2 regions of the Kitasatospora sp. NPDC022785 genome follow, and region 1 is predicted to be linked to the other one. Evidence: riboswitches for the same ligand, from Rfam matches in the RefSeq annotation. Region 1 holds a riboswitch; the other holds the start of a gene.
The links. Region 1 has a riboswitch for cobalamin ahead of ACZ3YO_RS22980 (peptidase). Riboswitches for the same ligand answer to the same signal wherever they lie in the genome.

Region 1 (7,431 bases):
GATCAACGACCTGCAGAAGTCGCTGACCACCCTGGCGACCCTGCTCGGCCTGGCCGGCACCGTCGACGTCGCGCCGTCCTGCTCCCTGCTGCACGTCCCGCTGGACGCCGCCGCCGAACACGACCTGGACCCGCAGATCGCCCGCTGGCTCGCCTTCGCCCGCCAGAAGGCCGGCGAGACCGCGCTGCTCGCCCGCGGCCTGCGCGAGGGCACCGACGCGATCACCGCCGAACTCGCAGCCAACCGCGCCGTCCTCGCCTCCCGTGCCGGCTCGCCGATCACCCGCGACCCGGCCGTCCGCGCCCGCACCGCCGCCGTCACCGAGGCCGACGGCCGCCGGGCCCAGGCCTACCCCGAGCGCGCCGAGGCCCAGCGCGCCCGGCTCGGCCTGCCGCTACTGCCGACCACGACCATCGGCTCCTTCCCGCAGACGGCCGAACTACGCGTCGCCCGGGCCGACCTGACGGCGGGACGGATCGACGCGGCCGCGTACCGGGAGCGCATCGAGGCCGAGGTGCGCGAGGTGATCGCGTTCCAGGAGAAGGCCGGGCTGGACGTCCTCGTCCACGGCGAGCCCGAACGCAACGACATGGTCCAGTACTTCGCCGAGCAGCTCACCGGCTACCTGGCCACCCGGCACGGCTGGGTGCAGTCCTACGGCACCCGGTACGTGCGCCCGCCGGTCCTCGCCGGGGACATCTCGCGACCGCACCCGATGACCGTCGACTGGTTCCGCTACGCCCAGGACCTGACGGACCGTCCGGTCAAGGGCATGCTGACCGGCCCGGTCACCATGCTCGCCTGGTCCTTCGTCCGCGACGACCAGCCGCTCGCCGAGACCGCCTTCCAGGTCGCCCTCGCCCTGCGCGACGAGGTCGCCGACCTGGAGGCCGCCGGCGCCGCGGTCGTCCAGGTCGACGAGCCGGCCCTGCGCGAGACCCTGCCGCTGCGGGCCGCCGACCGCCCGGCCTACCTGGACTGGGCCACCGTCGCCTTCCGGCTCGCCACCTCCGGGGTGCGCGCCGACACCCAGATCCACACCCACATGTGCTACGCCGAGTTCGGTGACATCCTCCGCGCCATCGACGAGTTGGACGCCGACGTGATCTCGCTGGAGGCGGCCCGCTCGCACATGCAGGTCGCCGGTGAGCTGGCGGGCGCCGGCTACCCGCGCGAGGTCGGCCCGGGTGTGTGGGACATCCACTCGCCGCGGGTGCCGAGCACCGACGAGGCCGTCTCACTGCTGTGGGCCGGGCTCGCGGCGATCCCGGCCGAGCGGCTCTGGGTCAACCCCGACTGCGGCCTGAAGACCCGCGGCTGGGCCGAGACCCGCGCCTCGCTGGAGAGCCTGGTGGGCGCCGCCCGCCGCCTGCGGGGCGAGCTGGCCGGCTGACGCTCCGCGCGGGGCCGGGGGTGGGACAGGGCCGGGCGCCCTGTCCCACCCGGCGGTCGGCCGGCGGCCGGTCCGCACGGGCCGCCGACCGGACGGCCTCAACCTGATTCGGGCGGTCCGAGATTCTGGTGGATCTCCGTCGTGACCGCGGAGAAGTCCGTGGTCGTGAAAGGCAGTCAGGGGACAGGGGGAGGCCGGGTGACCGGCTGCGTGATGTCGGTCGCACCGGTGACCCGGCCCGGGCCGGGGGATGCCGTGATGTGACCCACGATCCCTTGACCCGGTCTTCCGCGCCTCGCCATGATGGGCCGTCATGTTCTGACTCCGCCGCTGGGGGAAGTCCGGTCGAATTCCGGCGCTGACCCGCAACGGTAGGCCGCCGACGGCTGTCGGCGGCGAGCCCGAGTACCCGTCGGCGGAGGTGTGTCCCCTCCTCCCGTCGTGGTCTGCGGGCCGGAGCTCCGAGGGCTGCCCGGCGCTGTGCCGACGCTCTCCGGGCCCCTGCGTCCAGGCCCGGAAAGGCCCCCATGCCCGCGCTCCGCCGCACCCTCGGTCTGCTCGCGATACCCGCGCTCGCCCTCGCCACCGCGCTCCCGGCGGCCACCGCCGCGCACGCCGCACCCGCCGCCCCGGCGTCGTCCCCGACGATCCGGCCGGACGCCGCCGCGGCCGGCTGGCTGGCCCGCCAGCTCGTCGACGGGGACCACTTCGAGTCGGTGTTCAACGGGACGGCCTACCCCGACCAGGGGCTGACGATCGACGCCGTGCTCGCCTTCGCCGCCTCCCGCAGCTCCGACGAGGCGGCCGCGAAAGCCACCGCCTGGCTGGCGAAGCCCGAGATCCTGGCCGGCTACCTCGGCGACGGCACCACCGAGGCCTACGCGGGTGCGACCGCCAAGCTGCTGCTGGCCGCCGAGGTCCGCGGCGAGAACCCGACCGCCTTCGGCGGCGTCGACCTGCCGGCCCGGCTCCGCTCGCTCCAGAGCCCGAGCGGCCGCTTCTCCGACCGCTCGCAGTGGGGGGACTACAGCAACGCCTTCGGCCAGTCGCTCGCCGTGATCGCCCTCAAGCGCACGCCCGGCGGCGCCCCGGCCGGCGCCGTCGACTTCCTCGCCGGCAGCCAGTGCGCGGACGGCGGCTTCCCGGTCGCCTTCGGCCAGGCCACCTGCACCAGCGACGCCGACGCCACCGCGCTGGCCGTCCAGGCCCTGGCCGCGACCGGCCGCACCGCCAAGGCGAACGCGGGGCTCGGCTGGCTGACGGCCCACCAGAACACCGACGGCGGCTTCGCAACCGCCGGGGCGACCGTCTCCAACGCCAACACCACCGGCCTCGCCACGCAGGCGCTGCTCTCCGGCGGCCGCTTCGGCGCCGGCCTCAAAGGCTGGAGCAGCCTGGTCAAGCTCCAGCAGGGCTGCTCGGCCGAGGCGGCCGTGCGTGGCGCCGTCGCCTACGACGCGAGCGGCTTCAACGCCGGCAACGGTGCCCGGGCCACCGCCCAGGCCGTCCTGGGGCTCGGCGGCGCTCCGCTGGCCACCCTCTCCGCCACGGGTGCGCGGCCCGACGCGCCCACCCTGGCCTGCCCGGCACCGGCCGCCCGCTGAACGCCCGACCCCTGACCACACGAGGAGCACTCCGATGACCGACACCCTCACCCCGGCCCGCCCGGCCCGCCGCACCCTCGGCTCGATCGCCGCCGCCGCGGCCCTGACCGCCGGCCTGCTCGGCGCCTCCGCCGTCCAGGCCCCGCAGGCACAGGCCGCCGCCTGCACCGGCACCACCGGCGTCACCGTGGTGGTCGACTTCACCGCGGTCGGCGGCGGCATCCAGACCGGCTGCGCCCTCGGCGACCCGGCCAGCGGCCTGGCCGCGCTGACCGGCGCCGGCTTCTCCTACGCCTTCCACCCGCGCTTCCCCGGCTTCGTCTGCACCATCAACGCCCTGCCGACGACCTGCACCAACCCGACCGGCAGCGCCTACTGGTCGTACTGGCACGCGCAGCACGGCGGCGCCTGGTCGTACAGCAACCTGGGCGCGGGCAGCTACAACCCGGCCCCGGGCGACGTCGAGGGCTGGGCCTTCGGCGCGGGCTCGCAGCCGGGCATCACCGCCCCCTGACACCCGTCCGTACACCGGTGCCCCGGTCCTCCGCGACGGAGACCGGGGCACCGGTGTGCTCGGGTGGGCTCAGGCGGCCCGGTGGGGATGGAAGCCGCGGCCGGTCTTGCGGCCGAGCAGCCCGGCCTCGACCATCCGGGAGAGCAGCGGCGGCGGCGCGTACAGCGGCTCCTTGTACTCGTCGTACAGCGACTGGGCGATGGCCTGGACGGTGTCCAGGCCGATCAGGTCGGCGAGTTGCAGCGGGCCCATGGGGTGGGCGCAGCCGTGGACCATGCCGGCGTCGATGTCCTGGACGGTGGCGTGCCCGGCCTCGGCCATCCGGATCGCGGCCAGCAGGTAGGGCACCAGCAGGGCGTTGACGACGAAGCCGGCCCGGTCGCGCGAGCGGATGACGTGCTTGCCGAGGACGTCGAGGGCGAAGGTCTCCACCCGGTCGAGGACGGTGGGGTCGGTGTGCAGGGACGACACCAGCTCGACCAGCGGCATGACCGGCGCGGGGTTGAAGAAGTGCAGGCCAAGGACGTGGGAGGCGCGGGTGGTGGCGATGCCGAGCCGGGTCACGGGGATGGCGGAGGTGTTGGTGGCGAGGACGGCCTGCTCGTCGGCGAAGGACCTTGTCCAGGGTGGTGAGCACGTCCGTCTTGACGCGCTCGTCCTCCACGACGGCCTCGACGACGAGCTGACGGTCGGCCAGCGCCTCCGGGTCGTCGGCGAAGAGCAGGTGCGCCCAGGCGTCCTCGTGCTGTTCACGGGTGAGCCGGCCACGGTCGATCGCGCGGTGCAGGGAGCGGTCGATCCGGGCCCGGGCGGCGCGCAGCGCCTCCCGTCCGTGCTCGCAGACCACGGTGTCCAGTCCGGCGCGGGCGAAGACCTCGGCGATGCCGGAGCCCATCTGCCCGGCGCCGACCACGGCGACGCGGCGGATCTCGGTCATGGCGTGTCCTTGCTTGGGCGGCTCAGGCCGCGGTGCGGACGCGGACCAGGTGACGGGCGTAGGCCTCGGTGGTGAGGAAGGCGGGCAGGTCCGGGCCCAGGGCGGTCTCCTCCAGGATCCGCACCGCGTCGTCGACCAGCGCCGGGTCACCGCCCTCGGCGAGCAGGGCGGCCCGCTCCCGGTCGATCAGTCGGCGCACCGTGCCGGCGGTGGCGAGCGTGCCGCCGGTGAGCCGGGTGCAGTGGTGCTGCCACTGCCAGATCTGGCAGCGGGCGATCTCGGCGGTGGCGACGTCCTCCATCAGGCCGAAGACGGCGACCGCGCCCGCGCCGCCGAGCCAGGCGGTGAGGTAGCGCAGCGCGACGGCGACGTTGGAGCGCAGGCCCTGCTCGGTCGGCAGGCCCGCGGAGAGCCGCTGGACGGCCAGCAGGTCGGCGGCGGTGACCTCGACGTCCTCGCGGGTGCGCTCCAGCTGGTTCGGCCGGTCGCCGAGGACGGCGTCGAAGGCGGTGCGGCAGGTGTCGACCAGGGCGGGGTGGGCGACCCAGGAGCCGTCGAAGCCGTCGCCGGCCTCCCGCTCCTTGTCGAGCCGGACGCGGGTGAGGGCCACCTCGTTGGCGTCCGGGTCCCGCTGCGGGATGGCGGCGGCCATGCCGCCGATGGCGTGGGCGCCGCGCCGGTGGCAGGTGCGGACCAGCAGGTCGGTGTAGGCGCGCATGAACGGCTGGGTCATCGTGATGGTCGCGCGGTCGGGCAGGACGAACCGCGGCCCGTGGTGGGCGAAGTTCTTGATCAGGCTGAACAGGTAGTCCCAGCGGCCGGCGTTGAGGCCGGCGGCGTGCTCGCGCAGCTCGTGGAGGATCTCCTCCATCTCGAACGCGGCCGTGATGGTCTCGATCAGGACGGTGGCCCGGATCGTGCCGTGCGGGATGCCCAGTTCGGCCTGGGCGAAGGTGAAGACGTCGTTCCAGAGCCGGGCTTCGAGGTGGTTCTCCAGCTTCGGGAGGTAGAAGTACGGGCCGCTGCCGTTCGCGATCTGCCGGTGGCCGCAGTGGAACAGGTAGAGGCCGAAGTCGACCAGGGCGGCGGCCATCGGGCGGCCGCCGATCCGCAGGTGCTGCTCGTCCAGGTGCCAGCCGCGCGGGCGGACCACGATCGTGGCCGGGGTGCGGCCGATGCGGTAGCGGCGGCCCCCCGGCGCGGTGTCGTCGATCCGGAGCAGGACGGCATCGAGCAGGTTGAGCTGGCCGGAGACGAGGTTGCGCCAGGTGGGGGAGGTGGCGTCCTCGAAGTCCGCCAGCCACACCCTCGCCCCGGAGTTGAGGGCGTTGACGGTCATCCGGCGCTCGGGCGGGCCGGTGATCTCCACCCGGCGGTCGTGCAGGCCGGGCCCGGCCCCGGCCACCCGCCAGCCGGGGTCCTCACGGACGGCGCGGGTCTCCGGGAGGAAGTCCAGGATGCCGCCCGCGGCCAGGGCGGCGGCCCGGCGGCCGCGCTCGGCGAGCAGGCCGGCACGGCGTTCGTCGAAGGCGTCGTGCAGACGGACCAGGAAGCTCAGGGCCTCGGGGGTGAGGATCTCCTCGAACCGGTCTTCGTGCTCGCCGAGGATCTCGATACGGCTGGTCAGGGTCATCCGGCTCTCCAGGCTGGTGGGGCCCGGGGCCGCGCCTCGTGACGCGGCCCCGGGCGCGGGGCGGCCCGGGCGGGTCGCGTCCCTCAACGGGACCCGCGGGCCGGGGTGGGCGGCGGCCGAGGAGCAGCCTCCGGGAACGGAGGGACGGCCGCCGGGGGTGGCTCAGTGGAACTGCTCGGCCTCGGTGGAGCCGGTCAGGGCGAGCGTCTCGGCGTTGGGGTTGAGCGCGGTGGAGACCAGGTCGAAGTAGCCGGTGCCGACCTCGCGCTGGTGCTTCACCGCGGTGTAGCCGTCCGGCACGGCGGCGAACTCGGCCTCCTGGAGGTCGACGTAGGCGGTCATGCCGTGCTCGGCGTAGCCCCGGGCCAGCTGGAACATCGAGTGGTTGAGGGCGTGGAAGCCGGCCAGGGTGATGAACTGGAAGCGGTAGCCCATCGCGCCCAGCTCGCGCTGGAACTTGGCGATCTGGTCGTCGTCCAGCGCGGCCTTCCAGTTGAAGGACGGCGAGCAGTTGTAGGCGAGCATCTTGTCCGGGTGCTCGGCCTTGATCGCCTCGGCGAACTCGCGGGCCTGGGCGAGGTCCGGGGTGCCGGTCTCGACCCAGATGAGGTCCGCGTACGGGGCGAAGGCCAGGCCGCGGGAGATGACCGGGGCCATGCCGGGCTCGACCCGGTAGAAGCCCTCGGCGGTGCGCTCGCCGGTGCAGAACCGGGCGTCGCGCTCGTCGACGTCGGTGGTCAGCAGGTTGGCGGCGAGCGCGTCGGTGCGGGCCACGATGACCGTCGGCACGTCGGCGATGTCGGCCGCGAGACGGGCGGAGTTGAGGGTGCGGATGTGCTGGGCGGTGGGGACGAGGACCTTGCCGCCGAGGTGGCCGCACTTCTTCTCGGAGGCGAGCTGGTCCTCGTAGTGGACGCCGGCCGCGCCGGCCGCGATCATGCCCTTGGTGAGCTCGAAGGCGTTCAGCGGGCCGCCGAACCCGGCCTCGGCGTCGGCCACGATCGGGACCAGCCAGTCCGGCCCGTCGTTGCCCTCCGCCGCGTCGATCTCGTCCGCCCGCAGCAGCGCGTTGTTGATCCGCCGCACCACCTGGGGCACGGAGTCGGCCGGGTAGAGGCTCTGGTCGGGGTAGGTCTGGCCGGCCTGGTTGGCGTCGGCGGCGACCTGCCAGCCGGAGAGGTAGATGGCCTGCAGCCCGGCCTTCACCATCTGCACGGCCTGGCCACCCGTCAGTGCGCCCAGCGCGTGGACGTAGTCCTGCTCGTGCAACCGGCGCCAGAGCCGCTCGGCCCCGCGCCGCGCCAGCGTGTGCTCCTCCCGCACGGTGCCGGCGAGGCGGACCACGTCCGC
Region 2 (7,431 bases), on a different contig from region 1:
CTGCGCCGCCGCCGCTGGGCGCGCGACCGCGAGCTGCGTGCTCCGCGCTCGCCGCAGCACCTGTCCACCGCCGACTTCCTGACCCTGGGGAACGCCGTCTGCGGCTTCCTGGCGATCTACTCGATCACCACCGGGGTCCTGGTCCCGCACATCACCAACCCGGACGCCGCGCCGGACAAGCACAGCGCCGCCACCGCGGTGACGCTGCTGCTGATCGGTTCGATGTGCGACCTCTTCGACGGGCTGGTGGCGCGCAAGCTGCGCTCCTCCGCCCTCGGGGCCGAACTCGACAACCTGGCCGACCTGATCAGCTTCGGCATCGCGCCGGCCTACTTCGTCGCGGTCTGGGGCATGGTCTCGCCGGGCTCCGACAGCCGGCTCTCGGCCCTGATCGCGCTGACGGTACTGCTGTCCGTGGTGCTGCGACTGGCCCGGTTCTCGGCCGTGAAGATGCGGCCGGGGGTGTTCCAGGGCATGCCCTGCCCGATGGGCGCCATGACGGTGATCGCCATCGTGCTGCTCGACCCGCCGTTCCTGCCCGGTCTGCTGGCCATCGCCGGCACCGCGTACCTGATGATGAGCCGGATCGAGTACCCGAAGCCGCAGGGGCTGCTGGCCACCGCCACGCTCTGCTGGATCGTCCTCTCGATCGGCTGCCTCGCGGCCTGGGCGACCGGCCTCAAGGGCGGCGACTACCTGCTGCACATCGGGGCCTACGGCCAGATCACGCTGGCCGCGATGGCCCCGCTGCTGGTCATCCGGCGCAAGGTCGGCCAGAAGGTCGGGGACGTGCGGGCGCGCCGCGCCGAGTCGCGGCTCGACTGATCACGGCACGCACGACGAAGGGCCCGGATCCGGTGAACGGATCCGGGCCCTTCGTCGTGTCCGGTGTCGTCCGGGCGACGCGGCCGTTCCTGCGGCTCAGGCGCCGCCGCGGTGGACGCTGAAGGCCGAACGGCGGGCCGCGCGGGCCACGGCCGGGTCCGGATGGACCCCGGAGACGGCGGTCAGCACCGAGGCCGCCCGGGGGTGCCCGGACTGCCGGGCACGGGCGAACAGCCGGACCGGGTCACCGGCCGAGGCGCCCTCGACATGGCCCACCAGCAGCTCGGTCTCCCCGTGGTCCAGTACGGCCGCGGCGGTGTCCACCCAGAGCCAGGCGGCGTCCTCCGCCCCGAGCACGTCCGCCGGGGCCACACCCTCGTCCGACTGCTCGGCCAGCCAGAGCAGCGCGTACGGGCGCAGCACCGGCTCGTCCACGGCGGCCCGCACGGCCTGCTCGGCGGTGGAACCGGCCACCCGCAGCGCCTCGAAGGCGAGGCCGCGCACCAGGGCGTCGTCACCCTGCGCGGCGTCCAGCAGCTCGGCCACGGCGCGGTCGGCCGGGCGGGCGGCCACCCAGGCGCGGAACTCGGCGCGGGCCGGGCCCGGCGAGTAGTCGGCGCAGGCGTTGAGCAGCTCGAAGGCGCTCTGCTCGATGTGGCCGGCGGCGGTCTGCGCGACGGTGCAGATCTCCTCCAGCTTGGCCCGCACCGCCCAGTGCCCCAGCGGGGACAGCTCGGCCGCCTCGTCCTTGCGGACCACCGCGCCGACGGCGGCCAGGCCGTCCAGCATCCAGTCCAGGACGGCGGCGACGTCGGCGGTGGCGGCCGGGGTGTCGATCTGCGGCTCGCGGCAGGTGCCGCGGACGGCCGAGACGGCGGACGCGGCGTGCGGCACGGGCGACAGGCCCAGCGCCCCGGTGCCGCCGCCGACCCGGCGCTCGTCCAGGCCGCGGCGCAGCAGCTCCAGCAGCTCGCTGTCGGCGACCGGGCCGGCCACCAGGTGCAGGAAGGAGAGCAGCTGCGGCGCCTGGTCGACGGCCTGCCCGGCGAGCAGCGCGAAGACGCCGCGCAGGGCGGCCGGCGGCACCGGGGCGAGCAGTGTCCAGGCGTCGAACAACGCCGACCAGCCGCGGACCACGGCCTCGTCGTCGTGCTCCCAGGCGTGCAGGCGCCAGCCGGGGGCGGCGCCGCCGTCCCGGGCCTCGACCAGGCCGACCAGCAGGGCCTGGCCCCACGCGTTGGCGGCGGCGCCGACCGTCATGGCCAGCGCGCGGCCGGCCGCGCGGGCGTCCTCGGGGAGCAGCTCGCCACGCTTGTCGACCTCGGCGAGCTCACCGGCCCAACGGGCGATCCGGACGGCGTCGACCAGCATCCGCCGGGCCAGCGGCGCGAGCTCGGCGGGAGCGGGGAAGCCCTCGGGCACCGGGACCCGGCCACGGCCGGGAGCGGGTGCGGGGCCTCGTCGGCGGGGTACGCCGGGGCCGCCCGGCCGGGCGCCGGCGGGGTGGTGGGCCGTTCCGGGGAGACGGGTAACCGTCGCACCGGAACCGATCGTCGGCGGGAGCGGGGCATCACGGTCGCGCGGGTTCCGAGACGTCACGTCGTGCAGTCTTCCCCTTGTACCGGCCTTCTGTCACATCCGGTTCGCCACGGGCACCGGGAGGCGGGCGCGGGGGGTCCACAAGATCGGGCAACAGAGGCCAAACCGCCTGGCCGGATCTGTGTGGCGTGGGCACGTCATGCAAACGCGGTGACGGGTGGGAGGAGGAAGAGGAGGGGGCGAGGAGGCCACGGAGACGGCCGGTGAAGGCGGCACGGCGCCCCGGCGGCACGGCTCGGCCGCCGGGGCGCCGCCGGGGGCGCCACCGGGGATCAGAGGAGCGGCGTGAGCCAGCGGCGGAGGTGTTCCTCGTAGCGGGCCGGATCGGCGTTCCAGAGGGCCGCGTGGTCGCCGCCGGGGACGGACTGGAGTCCGACCACGTCGGAGCGGCGGCCGGCGAGCCGGGCGGCGGCCTGCCAGGGCGCCACCGGATCGTCCGGGCCGTGCAGGACGAGGGTGGGCACCCGCAGGTCGGTACCGTCCGCGATCCGCGCGAAGTCGGCCAGGTCGACGCCGGTGCGGCCCTCCGCCGCGAGGGCGCCCAGCTCGGCGGCGGCGCCGCGGAAGCCGGCCCGGGCGGCACCCCGGCGGGCGGTGGCGGGCAGGTCGAGGACGGGCGAGTCCAGGATCAGGCCGCTGATCGAGGAGGCCCAGGCGGACCGGGCGGCGGTCTGCAGGGCGATGGTGGCGCCGACCGACCAGCCGTAGAGGATGATCCGCCCGGCGCCGCTGTCCAGGGCGAGCCGCACGGCCGCCTCGACGTCCCGCCACTCGGTCTCGCCGAAGTGGCCGAGGCCGTCCGGGGAGGCGGGCGCGCCCGCGTCCCCGCGGTAGGTGACGGCCAGGGCGGGCAGGCCGAGCCGGTCCAGCAGCGGAAGCACCGGGAGAGTCTGCTGCCGGTCGGCGCCGGCGCCGTGGATCAGCACGACCCAGGTCCCGCGCTTGCCGTCGACGTACCAGGCCGGGAAGGCGCCCAGCTCGCCCGCCGCGGTGGTCTCGGTGAACGGCAGGCCGAGGGCACTGGTCGGGTCACCGAGGTGGACGCGGGGGGTGAAGCGGACCGCAGTGCCGGGCGTCAGGATGCCGCGGTCCGCGCGGGCCAGCCGCCGGGTGACGCCCCGCTCGTCGCCGTGCAGGATCTCGTCCACCACGGCGTGCCCGTTGTCGCCCCACTCGACGGCCCAGCGGCCGGGGCGGATGCTCTCCGGGCTGCGGGTGAAGGTGACGCGCCCGGGGGCGAGGGCCTGGACCAGGACGGGGCCGGCGGCCCGCCCCCGGGCCGCCGACGGGCGGACCATCCGCTCGGAGGCCCTTCGGCCGATGACCAGTACGGCGGCCCCGGCACCGACGGCGGCGGCCGCCACGGCGGCTGCGGTTCCCCAACGCATATCGCTCCCCGCTCTGTTGGTCGTGGACTGGGCACTGTACCCACCAGTCCACTCGCGGGGGCGGCGCCCGGCCACCGGGCACGGCCGTCCGGGTCATACCGGGCCCGTGCCGGGACGGCGCTCGCATGCGTGGGCGGGACGGGTCGGCGCTCGCACGCGCAGGCGGGACGGCGCTCGCATGCGTGGGCGGGACGGGTCGGCGCTCGCACGCGCAGGCGGGACGGCGCTCGCATGCGTGGGCGGGAGAGCCCCTCAGACCGGGATCTCGGTCTCCAGCCGCCCGAGCAACTCCCAGAACCGCTCGCCGAGCGGCTGCTCCGGCTGCGCGCTCCGCGCCGCCGGAGCCGGGGAGCCCCAGCTGCCGGCGCCCCAGTGGGAGGAGACCTGGTTCTCGTTCTGCAGCGCCGTCAGCACGGCGGCGAGGTCGCCCTCGTGCACCGGCACGATCCGGCCGATCGCCCGGACGTGTGCCTGCCAGCGGCCGTCCACGCACTGCCGCAGCCGCTGGTCGAGCTCGTCCCGACGGCCCGTCACGGCGACCAGTTCGCGCAGGGTCAGGCCGAGCACCTGGGCGAGTGCGTACGTCTGCTCCTGGTCGCCGTCCCAGACGCCGGTGGCCTCGGCCCGCCGGTAGTGGTGCAGGGCCATGCCGATCCTGCCGGCCGCGTTCTCCTGGTTGAGCTCGCGGGCGACCCGGAAGTCCCTCAGCCCGGCCGGGCGGACGCCCATCAGCTGGGCGGGCGGGCACCAGAGGGCGCGGGCCAGCGCGATGAACTCCTCCTCGGTCGGGCGCAGCTCGCCGCTCTCCCAGCCGAGCACATGGGCGGACAGCAGCCGCACCCCGTGCGCGGCCATGCCCTCGGCCACCCGCTCGGGGGTCAGGCCGAGGCCGGCGCGATGCGCGCGGGCGGCCGCGGGCGAGAAGGGCACCGGGGGCACGGCGGGGGGCTGTCTTCGTCGCATGGCCCGACGGTAGGGGTCGGCGGTCGGACCGCCCCAGCCGCCGAACACACGAAGCGCGACTGTAGGGGCCTACAGGCCGCTGGACGATCGCACAGGCTGTCATGCCCCTGCGGGGGGTGGCGATCGGAGGTAGCGACGGGGACGGGAACGGGGCGGGAAACGCGGAGACCGTGTGACCAAACCCTCCGTGACCTTGGTTGACTCGCGGTTCGGCCCCGTGATGGGATCCTTCAGCCAATACGGAGGCATGCAGAGGAAGCCGGTGAGAGTCCGGCGCGGTCCCGCCACTGTCACCGGGGAGCACGTCCGGACGATGCCACGGCGGGCCGTCAGAAGCCGCTGGAAGGCCCGGGAGTGCGTTCGACCCGGAAGCCAGGAGACTCTCGCCCCCGGTACGTCGATCCAGGGCGCGGACCCTGAGTGAGGACTCGCACGCCATGCAGGCTGCCCCGCCCCTCCGAGCCCTCTGCTGTCCGCCGTGCGCCCGCTGACCCGCGCCGCCGCCTTCGCGCTGGGCGCCGTCGCGGGGTATCTCGCCGACGCCCGGTTCGCCGACCCGCGCCGCGGCCACCCGGTGGCCGTCTTCGGCAGCGCGGCCGGCCGGCTGGAGCAGCGCCTCTGGCGCGACCACCGGGCCGCCGGCGCCGCCTACACCGCGCTCTGCGTGGGCACCGTCGCCGCCGGCGCGGTGGCCGCCGAGCGCGTCGTCGGCCGCCGGCCACTGGGCCGGGCCGCGCTGGCCGCCGCCGCGACCTGGACGGTGCTCGGCGGCACCTCGCTGACCCGTGAGGCCCGGACCATCGGCCGCTCGCTGGCCGCGGGCGATCTGACGGCGGCCCGCGCGCGGCTGCCGCACCTGTGCGGGCGCGACCCGAGTGCGCTGGACGGACAGCAGATCGCCCGCGCGGTGGTCGAGTCGGTCGCCGAGAACACCGCCGACGCCGTGGTGAACGCGCTGGTCTGGGGCGCGGTCGCGGGCACGCCCGGGCTGCTGGCGTTCCGGGCCGTCAACACCCTGGACGCGATGGTCGGCCACCGTTCGCCGCGGCACGCCCGGTTCGGCTGGGCCTCGGCGCGGCTGGACGACGTGGCGGGCTGGCCGGGCGCCCGGCTGACCGCCCTGCTCACGGTGGCCGCCGCGCCCGAGCCCCGGACCGCCTGGCGGGTCTGGCGGCGGGACGGCTCCGCGCACCCGAGCCCCAACGCGGGCCAGGCCGAGTCGGCCTTCGCCGGAGCGGTGGGCGTCCGGCTCGGGGGCACCCTGCGCTACGGCGAGCGCATCGAGCACCGGCCGGTGCTGGGCGAGGAGCTGCGGCCGGTGACGGTGGACGACATCGAGCGCGCCTGCCGGCTCTCCCGTCGGGTGGGCGCGCTGGCACTGGGTACGACCGTGGCCGGGCACCTGGTGATCCGGGCTTTCACGAGAAGGAGGGGGAACGCATGAGCAACGCGCTTCTGGTCGCCGGAACGACCTCGGACGCGGGCAAGAGCGTGGTCACCGCGGGCATCTGCCGTTGGCTGGCCCGGCAGGGTGTCGCCGTGGCGCCGTTCAAGGCGCAGAACATGTCGCTGAACTCCTTCGTCACCGCCGACGGTGCCGAGATCGGCCGCGCCCAGGCGATGCAGGCCCAGGCGGCCAGGGTGGAGCCCGAGGCGGCGATGAACCCGGTGCTCCTCAAGCCGGGCGCGGACGGCCGCAGCCAGGTGGTGCTGCTCGGCCGACCGGTCGCCGAGGTGGGCGCGCTGGACTACCGCGAACGCAAGCCCGTCCTGCTGGAGCGCGCCCTGGAGTGCCTGGCCGACCTGCGCCGCCGCTACGACGTGGTGGTCTGCGAGGGCGCCGGCTCGCCCGCCGAGATCAACCTGCGGGACCGCGACATCGCCAACATGGGCCTGGCCACCGCCGCCGGGCTGCCGGTCGTGGTGGTCGGCGACATCGACCGCGGCGGCGTGTTCGCCGCGATGTACGGGACGCTGGCGCTGCTCTCGGCCGAGGACCAGCGGCACGTGGCCGGCTGGTTCGTCAACAAGTTCCGGGGCGACGCGCGGCTGCTCGCGCCCGGCCTGGAGATGCTGCGCGAGCTGACCGGCCGCCCGGTGCTGGGCACCCTGCCGATGCTGCCGGACCTCTGGCTGGACGCCGAGGACTCGCTCGACCTGTCGACCGTGGTCGACCGGACCGCCGGCCGCGGGCCGCTCGGCGCGGACGTGCTGCGGGTGGCCGTGGTGCGCTTCCCCCGGCTCTCCAACTTCACCGACCTGGACGCGCTGGCCCAGGAGCCGGGCGTCCTGGTCCGCTGGGCCACCCGGCCCGAGGAGCTGGCCGACGCCGACCTGGTCGTGCTGCCCGGCACCCGCGCCACCGTCGCCGACCTGGCCTGGCTGCGCGAGCGCGGCCTGGAGCCGGCGCTCAGGGCGCGGGCAGCGGCCGGGCTGCCGGTCCTCGGGGTCTGCGGCGGCTACCAGATGCTGGCGCGCACCATCGTGGACGAGGTCGAGTCCAAGGCCGGCGCCGTCGACGGCCTCGGGCTGCTGCCCACGCACGTCCGCTTCGGCGCCGAGAAGGTGCTCGGCCGGCCGGTCGGCGAGGCGTACGGACAGCGGGTCGAGGGGTACGAGATCCACCACGGGGTGGTGTCCGTCGAGGGCGGCACAC

Region 2: linked by a shared signal. The riboswitch ahead of ACZ3YO_RS32195 (cobalamin biosynthesis protein) and the one ahead of ACZ3YO_RS22980 (peptidase) in region 1 are both predicted to bind cobalamin.

Annotation. Positions count from the first base shown of each region.
Region 1 is NZ_JBVHHB010000015.1:91,086-98,516, forward strand. Features, by position in the region: gene metE (5-methyltetrahydropteroyltriglutamate--homocysteine S-methyltransferase) at 1-1,393, shown strand, start outside; cobalamin riboswitch at 1,705-1,824, shown strand; gene ACZ3YO_RS22980 (peptidase) at 1,921-2,997, shown strand; gene ACZ3YO_RS22985 (flagellar hook-length control protein FliK) at 3,032-3,511, shown strand; partial or broken gene ACZ3YO_RS22990 (3-hydroxybutyryl-CoA dehydrogenase) at 3,581-4,448, opposite strand; gene aceB (malate synthase A) at 4,471-6,081, opposite strand; gene aceA (isocitrate lyase) at 6,244-7,431, opposite strand, start outside.
Region 2 is NZ_JBVHHB010000027.1:82,999-90,429, forward strand. Features, by position in the region: gene ACZ3YO_RS32175 (CDP-alcohol phosphatidyltransferase family protein) at 1-825, shown strand, start outside; gene ACZ3YO_RS32180 (hypothetical protein) at 922-2,247, opposite strand; gene ACZ3YO_RS32185 (alpha/beta hydrolase) at 2,697-3,812, opposite strand; gene ACZ3YO_RS32190 (helix-turn-helix domain-containing protein) at 4,065-4,775, opposite strand; cobalamin riboswitch at 5,000-5,160, shown strand; gene ACZ3YO_RS32195 (cobalamin biosynthesis protein) at 5,254-6,219, shown strand; gene ACZ3YO_RS32200 (cobyric acid synthase) at 6,216-7,431, shown strand, end outside.